2 linked regions of the Rhodoligotrophos appendicifer genome follow. The protein of the gene in region 2 interacts with the protein of the main gene of each other region in a pairwise test. Links are inferred from orthologs where the notes say so. Each region holds a gene or a part of one and is shown on either strand. Other genes may lie near its edges.

Region 1 (3,318 bases), on a different replicon or contig from region 2:
CAGTAAGACCCTTCAGTCGCTGCCGGCGCCAGGCGAGAGCGTATCGCTGGCGATCGAGACCTATGTGCGCGAGGACCAGATCCGCCTCTTCGGTTTTCTGAGCCCCGTGGAACGGGAATGGTTCCTGTTGCTGCAGACGGTGCAGGGGGTCGGGACGCGGGTGGCCCTCGCGCTGCTCTCGACCCTGACCGCATCGGACCTTGCCAACGCCATCGCCATGCAGGACCGGGCGACCATCGCAAGAGCCCCAGGCATCGGACCCAAGGTTGCCCAACGGATCGTAACGGAGCTGAAGGACAAGGCGCCTGCGCTCACTTACGCCGATACCGGCCTGGTGCGGCTGCAAGCCCTTACCGACGCCGGCGGGAAGACCGGCACGGCCTCCGCCGAGGCGGTATCCGCCCTCGTCAATCTCGGCTATGCGCAGGTCCAGGCCGGCGCTGCAGTGGCGACGGCGCTGGCCAAGGCCGGTGACGACGCCCGCACCGAGCAGCTGATACGAGGCGCTCTGCGGGAGCTGTCCACATGAATGCGCGTCTGATCGACCGCGATGCCCGCGAGGAGGATGCCGTCGACACGACGCTGCGTCCCTTGCGCCTCGAGGAGTTCGTCGGGCAGGGCAAGGCCAAGGCCAATCTGCGCGTCTTTATCGAGGCAGCCAAGTCCCGGGGCGAGGCCCTGGATCACGTTCTCTTCGCCGGGCCTCCAGGGCTTGGAAAGACCACTCTCGCCCAGATCGTCGCCCGCGAGCTGGGATCGAATTTCCGGTCGACCTCCGGTCCGGTGATTGCCAAAGCCGGTGATCTTGCTGCACTCCTCACCAATCTTGAGGACCGCGATGTCCTGTTCATCGATGAGATCCATCGCCTGAACCCCGCGGTCGAAGAGATCCTCTATCCGGCGATGGAGGATTTTCAGCTCGATTTGATCATCGGCGAGGGTCCCGCGGCCCGCTCGGTGCGAATCGACTTGGCGCGTTTCACCTTGGTGGGCGCGACGACCCGTTCGGGCTTGCTGACCACGCCCCTGCGGGATCGCTTCGGAATTCCCATCAGGCTCGATTTCTACACCGATGAAGAGCTGCTGCAGATCGTCTCGCGCGGCGCCCGTGTTCTGGGGATCTCCATGACCGAGAGCGGCGCCAGGGAAATCGCCAAGCGCTCTCGCGGAACGCCGCGGATCGCCGGCAGGCTCCTGCGCCGTGTCCGGGACTTCGCCTCCGTCGGCGGCGTCGAGCGGATCGACGAGAAGGCAGCCGACGGAGCGCTCCGTATGCTCGAAGTGGATAATCGTGGTCTTGACATGTTGGACCGTCGTTATCTTCAATGCATTGCGCTCAATTTCGGCGGCGGACCGGTGGGTATCGAGACGGTGGCAGCGTCTCTGAGCGAGGCGCGCGACGCTCTCGAAGAAATTATCGAACCCTTTCTGATCCAGCAGGGTTTCGTGAATCGAACGCCCCGTGGTCGAATATTGACACCGCATGCCTTTGCTCATCTCGGCCTCGCCACACCAGGCAGGTTGCAGACGCTGCAAGTCGAGCTCTTCGGAGAGGATGATGCCCCGTGATCGCGATACCTGGCCCGACCTCGCTGGCCGCATGGCCGGGCCGGAGCACCGGCTGCCGGTTCGGGTCTATTATGAGGACACCGACTTCTCAGGCTTCGTCTATCATGCCAATTACCTGAAGTTCTGCGAACGCGCCCGCTCCGACTGGTTACGGCTCCTGGGCTGGCATCACCGGGATTTGATCACGGAGGAGGGCGGCGGTTTGGGTTTTGTCGTCCGCAAGCTGCAGGCCGAGTTTCGCAAGCCGGCGGTGATTGACGATGTGCTTGAGGTGGCAACAAAGATCGCCAGCCTGACGGGGGCTCGCCTGACACTCGAGCAGACGGTGTATCGAGGTCTGGAGCGCCTGTTCGAGATGGCGGTGACGGTGGCCCTCGTTGATCGCAGCGGACGGCCTCGGCGCGTTCCGGCTGAATTGATGGCGGTCATCGCCCCGAAGGCCGTGAATTCCGGCTAGCCCGCGCGGGGAGCGGCAAAAAAGTCAGCCATCCCGCCGCATTTCCGCAGCGCGGTAAATCGTCTATTAACCATGTCCTGTATTGTATCGGTGACGGGTGCCAACGGCGACACGGTGAGTGACCGGCGCGAGGGACCAGCGCGAGGTGAGAGTGCGCCGCAGTTTGAACAAACTTGACGGGCTTGGTGGGTTAACCACGCCTGGATCGAGCTTGAACTCCAAGCTCCCGGCATGCTGTTCAGCGAATTTCCGGGGACGTGAATGCCAGTAGAGATTGCACAGGGCGCTGCCGCCGCGCCCGTTGACTATTCGCTGATGGCGCTGTTCTGGCAGGCGCACATTGTGGTCAAGATCGTAATGATCGGCCTCCTTGCTGCATCGATCTGGACCTGGGCCATCGTGTTTGAGAAATACGTCCTGGTCCAGCGCATGAAGCGTGCGACGGATCGCTTCGAGCAGATGTTTTGGTCCGGCCAGTCGCTGGAGGAGCTTTATCTGAGCTTGGGCCCGCGCACCAACACGGGCATGGCGTCCTTGTTCATGGCTGCCATGCGCGAATGGAAGCGCAGCCAGGACAGTGCCATTCGCGCCGGTTTTCACGGCGTGCAGAAGCGGATCGAGAAGGTGATGGACGTACAGCTCCAGAAGGAGATGTCGCGCCTGGAAAGCCGATTGCTCTTCCTGGCGACCGTCGGGTCCACCGCGCCCTTCATCGGCTTGTTCGGCACGGTCTGGGGCATCATGAGCAGCTTCCAGGCGATCGCCGCGAGTAAGAACACCAATCTGGCCGTGGTGGCCCCCGGCATTGCCGAGGCGCTCTTCGCCACGGCGATCGGCCTGATCGCGGCGATTCCCGCCGTCATTTTCTACAATAAGATCAACAGCGATCTGGGCAAGATCGGTGCGCGTCTGGAAAACTTTGCCGATGAGTTCTCGGCGATCATCTCGCGGCAATTGGACGAGCGCAGCTAGCGCAATAAGGGAAAGAGGCAGGGGATGGGCGCGAGCCTTCAGACCAACAACAGCGGAGGTCGCCGCGGCGGACGCCGCAGACGGTCTTCCCACGCGCCTATGAGCGAGATCAACGTCACCCCCATGGTCGACGTCATGCTCGTGCTTCTCATCATCTTCATGGTCGCAGCCCCCCTGCTGACGGTCGGCGTGCCGGTAGAATTGCCGGAAAGCAAGGGCAACCCCATGGAAGGTGATAAGGAGCCGTTGACGGTCTCCGTCGACGGCGCCGGCAAGATCTTTTTGCAGGACACGGAGATCACCCTCGACACACTGGTGCC
Region 2 (3,150 bases):
GCAGCCGCATTGGCTTCACGGATTTCAGCGCGGCATTGTCGCGTTTGGACACAGCCACCTCGTCTGGCCCCTGATGGGCATCTCGAATGATGTCGGCGACGCAAGCAGGCTAGTCGACGTAACGCCTGAAAATCAACGATGCGTTGGTACCACCAAAACCAAAGGAATTAGACAATACGGTGTCGATCTTCATTTCCTTGGCTTTATTGGCCACGAGATCGATCTTTGTGTCCACCGACGGCGAGTCGAGATTAATAGTCGGCGGCGCCACTCCATCCCGCATGGCCAGGATCGAGAAAATGGATTCTACAGCACCGGCGGCGCCCAGCAAATGACCAATCGACGATTTGGTGGACGACATGGTCAGTCCCTCCGCCGCATCGCCGAACAACCGTTCAACCGCTTTCAGTTCGATCTCATCGCCCAGGGGCGTCGAAGTTCCGTGGGCATTGACGTAATCGATGTCGGAGGGTTGCAGACCCGCACGCTTCACCGCGGCCCGCATGGAGCGGAAGGCGCCGTCTCCGTCCATAGCTGGCGCGGTGATATGGTAAGCGTCGCCCGACATGCCGTAGCCGATCACCTCGGCGTAGATCTTGGCGCCGCGCGCCTTTGCGTGCTCCAATTCCTCGAGAACCACCACACCTGCGCCCTCGCCCATCACAAAACCATCGCGGTCCTTATCATAAGGCCTCGAGGCCCGCTCGGGCGTATCATTGAAATGAGACGACAAGGCCTTGCAGGCGACAAATCCCGCTATCCCGAGGCGCGAAATGGCCGCCTCAGTGCCGCCGGCCACCATCACATCGGCATCGCCCAATGCGATCAAGCGAGAGGCATCGCCAATGGCATGAGCGCCGGTCGAACACGCCGTCACAACGGAATGATTCGGACCGCGGAAGCCGTATTCGATGGAGACCACACCAGAGGCGAGGTTGATCAGTCGTCCAGGAATAAAGAACGGGCTGACCCGCCGCGGGCCCTTCTCGGCCAGCAACAAAGACGTTTCCTCGATACCCGGCAGTCCGCCGATCCCCGATCCGATGAGAACGCCGGTCACAATCTGATCTTCGTAGTCGGTCGGCTTCCAGCCAGAATCTTCAACAGCCTGCTTTGCAGCCGCTACAGCGAAGATGATGAACTCGTCATATCTGCGCTGGTCCTTCGGCTCCATCCAGACATCGGCATTGAATGTGTGATTCTGCCCGTCGCCGGTCGGAACCTGGCAGGCAATGCGACAGGACATGTCGCTTGCATCAAATTTCGTAATCGGCCCCGCACCCGATTCACCGGCAATCAAGCGTGCCCAGGATGGCTCCGCGCCCGACGCCAGCGGCGTGACCATTCCGATTCCAGTAACGACGACTCTGCGCATGCTTTCCTTGATCGCCCTTTGGTCAACTGCCACCCCAGTGAGGATCGAAACCCGACCCGTCCCTCGACCTCAGGGTACCCAAGATCGTGGCAGCCACTGCGCGGGCGGGTGAGCATAGCCAACCCGCCGAGCGCGAGAAAGACGGCTCTAGGCCGCGCTCTTCTTGATGAAGCTGACGGCATCACCTACCGTCTGAATCGTTTCGGCCGCGTCATCGGGGATTTCGATGCCGAACTCTTCTTCAAAGGCCATGACCAGTTCAACGGTATCAAGGCTGTCGGCGCCGAGGTCGTCGATAAAGCTGGCCTCCTCCGTCACTTTGTCCGCTTCCACGCCCAGGTGCTCCACGACGATCTTCTTAACCCGTTCAGCGACATCACTCATATTTCAGTTTCCTTAGTTTCTCGGGTGGTGTCGTTGGCACCCGCAAAATCCTCTATCGGTCACCCCGATGCGGCGATCGGTAGAAGGAACCCAACCTCGAGCCGACCGGAAGGCCAAGTCTCAGTATGGGATTATGTGACCACCGTAGCCCGCGCATGGGCCGTCGGTTTCCTAACACATAGTTCAGCGCTTCACCAAGAGCCAAGACGGACGCTGCTGAAGCACAATCCTGCGCCGCATTCGCCCCGCCGAGACAGCCAGGCTTCAGATCATCGCCATCCCGCCATTGACGTGCAAAGTCTGCCCCGTCACGTAGGCTGCTTCGGGACTCGCGAGGTAAAGGATCGCAGCTGCAATCTCCTCGGCGGAACCCATTCTACCTGTAGGAATATTCCCGAGAATGGCCTCTCGCTGCTTCTCGTTCAAAGCAGCGGTCATGGGCGTCTCGATGAAGCCGGGCGCAACACAGTTGACGGTAATTCCCCGACTGGCCACCTCCTGTGCCAGAGCTTTTGTCATGCCGACCAGGCCGGCTTTCGAAGCCGCATAGTTGGCCTGCCCCGGATTTCCCGTGGTTCCGACCACCGAAGTAACGGATATGATTCGGCCCGTGCGACGCTTCATCATGCCCTTCAAGGCCGCCCGCGACAGGCGAAAGGCTGCGGTGAGGTTCACCTCAATGACCCGCGACCAGTCATCATCCTTCATCCGAATCGCGAGACCATCGCGGGTGAGGCCGGCATTGTTCACGAGAATGTCGACCTGCTTCGCCTGCTCCTCGGCCCGCGGCACCAGCGCCTCAACGGCCGCGGAATCTCCAAGATCGCAGGCGACCGTGAAGCTGCGTTCTCCAAGCTCGGCCTGCAGGGCGTCCAATCGGTCCTGACGCGTTCCGGAGAGAACCACGACTGCGCCTTGATTGTGGAGAACCCTGGCGATGGCGGCGCCGATGCCACCCGTTGCTCCTGTGACCAGCGCGGTTTTGCCGCTCAAATCAAACATGATGTCGTCCTCTCACCGATCCCGTCAGCGCCTTGCGGCGGCGAATGTCCGAATTTCCTCAGGCGTGCTCATGGTCTGGGTCACCGCCTCAGGTACGAGACGCTTGGACAGGCCGGTCAATACCTTGCCGGCACCAATTTCATAGAAGGCATCCACGCCCTCTGCAGCCATGTAGGCCACCGATTCCCGCCATCGCACCGTGCCCGTCACCTGCTCAGCCAGCCGTTGACGAATATCCTGAGCCGACCGCAGGGGCGATGCCGTGACGTTAGCAATGAGCGGTACCACCGGGTCGGCGATCGACACCTGCTCAAGCGCACTCCGCATCTCGTCGGCAGCAGGCTGCATCAACCGACAATGGAATGGCGCACTTACCGGCAAAAGGATCG

Evidence for each region.
Region 1: the proteins of FKM97_RS12010 (region 2) and ybgC interact in binary tests that used the Escherichia coli proteins (3 or more experiments, as listed by UniProt). The link is inferred for Rhodoligotrophos appendicifer from one-to-one orthologs.

The regions. Positions count from the first base shown.
Region 1 is NZ_VHKL01000008.1:82,262-85,579, reverse strand. What follows is about bases 292-3,290. They hold ybgC (tol-pal system-associated acyl-CoA thioesterase), read left to right. Parts: upstream 292-1,555; coding sequence 1,556-2,026; downstream 2,027-3,290. Other genes in these bases: tolR (protein TolR), read left to right, coding at 3,023-3,290; tolQ (protein TolQ), read left to right, coding at 2,288-2,998; ruvB (Holliday junction branch migration DNA helicase RuvB), read left to right, coding at 526-1,569; ruvA (Holliday junction branch migration protein RuvA), read left to right, coding at 292-529. In the rest of the region: more of ruvA, read left to right, coding at 1-291; more of tolR, read left to right, coding at 3,291-3,318.
Region 2 is NZ_VHKL01000005.1:41,772-44,921, reverse strand. What follows is about bases 142-2,972. They hold FKM97_RS12010 (acyl carrier protein), read right to left. Parts: upstream 1,760-2,972; coding sequence 1,523-1,759; downstream 142-1,522. Other genes in these bases: fabD (ACP S-malonyltransferase), read right to left, coding at 2,786-2,972; fabG (3-oxoacyl-[acyl-carrier-protein] reductase), read right to left, coding at 2,024-2,761; fabF (beta-ketoacyl-ACP synthase II), read right to left, coding at 142-1,375. In the rest of the region: endolytic transglycosylase MltG, read right to left, coding at 1-58; more of fabF, read right to left, coding at 110-141; more of fabD, read right to left, coding at 2,973-3,150. UniProt on the Escherichia coli protein: Carrier of the growing fatty acid chain in fatty acid biosynthesis.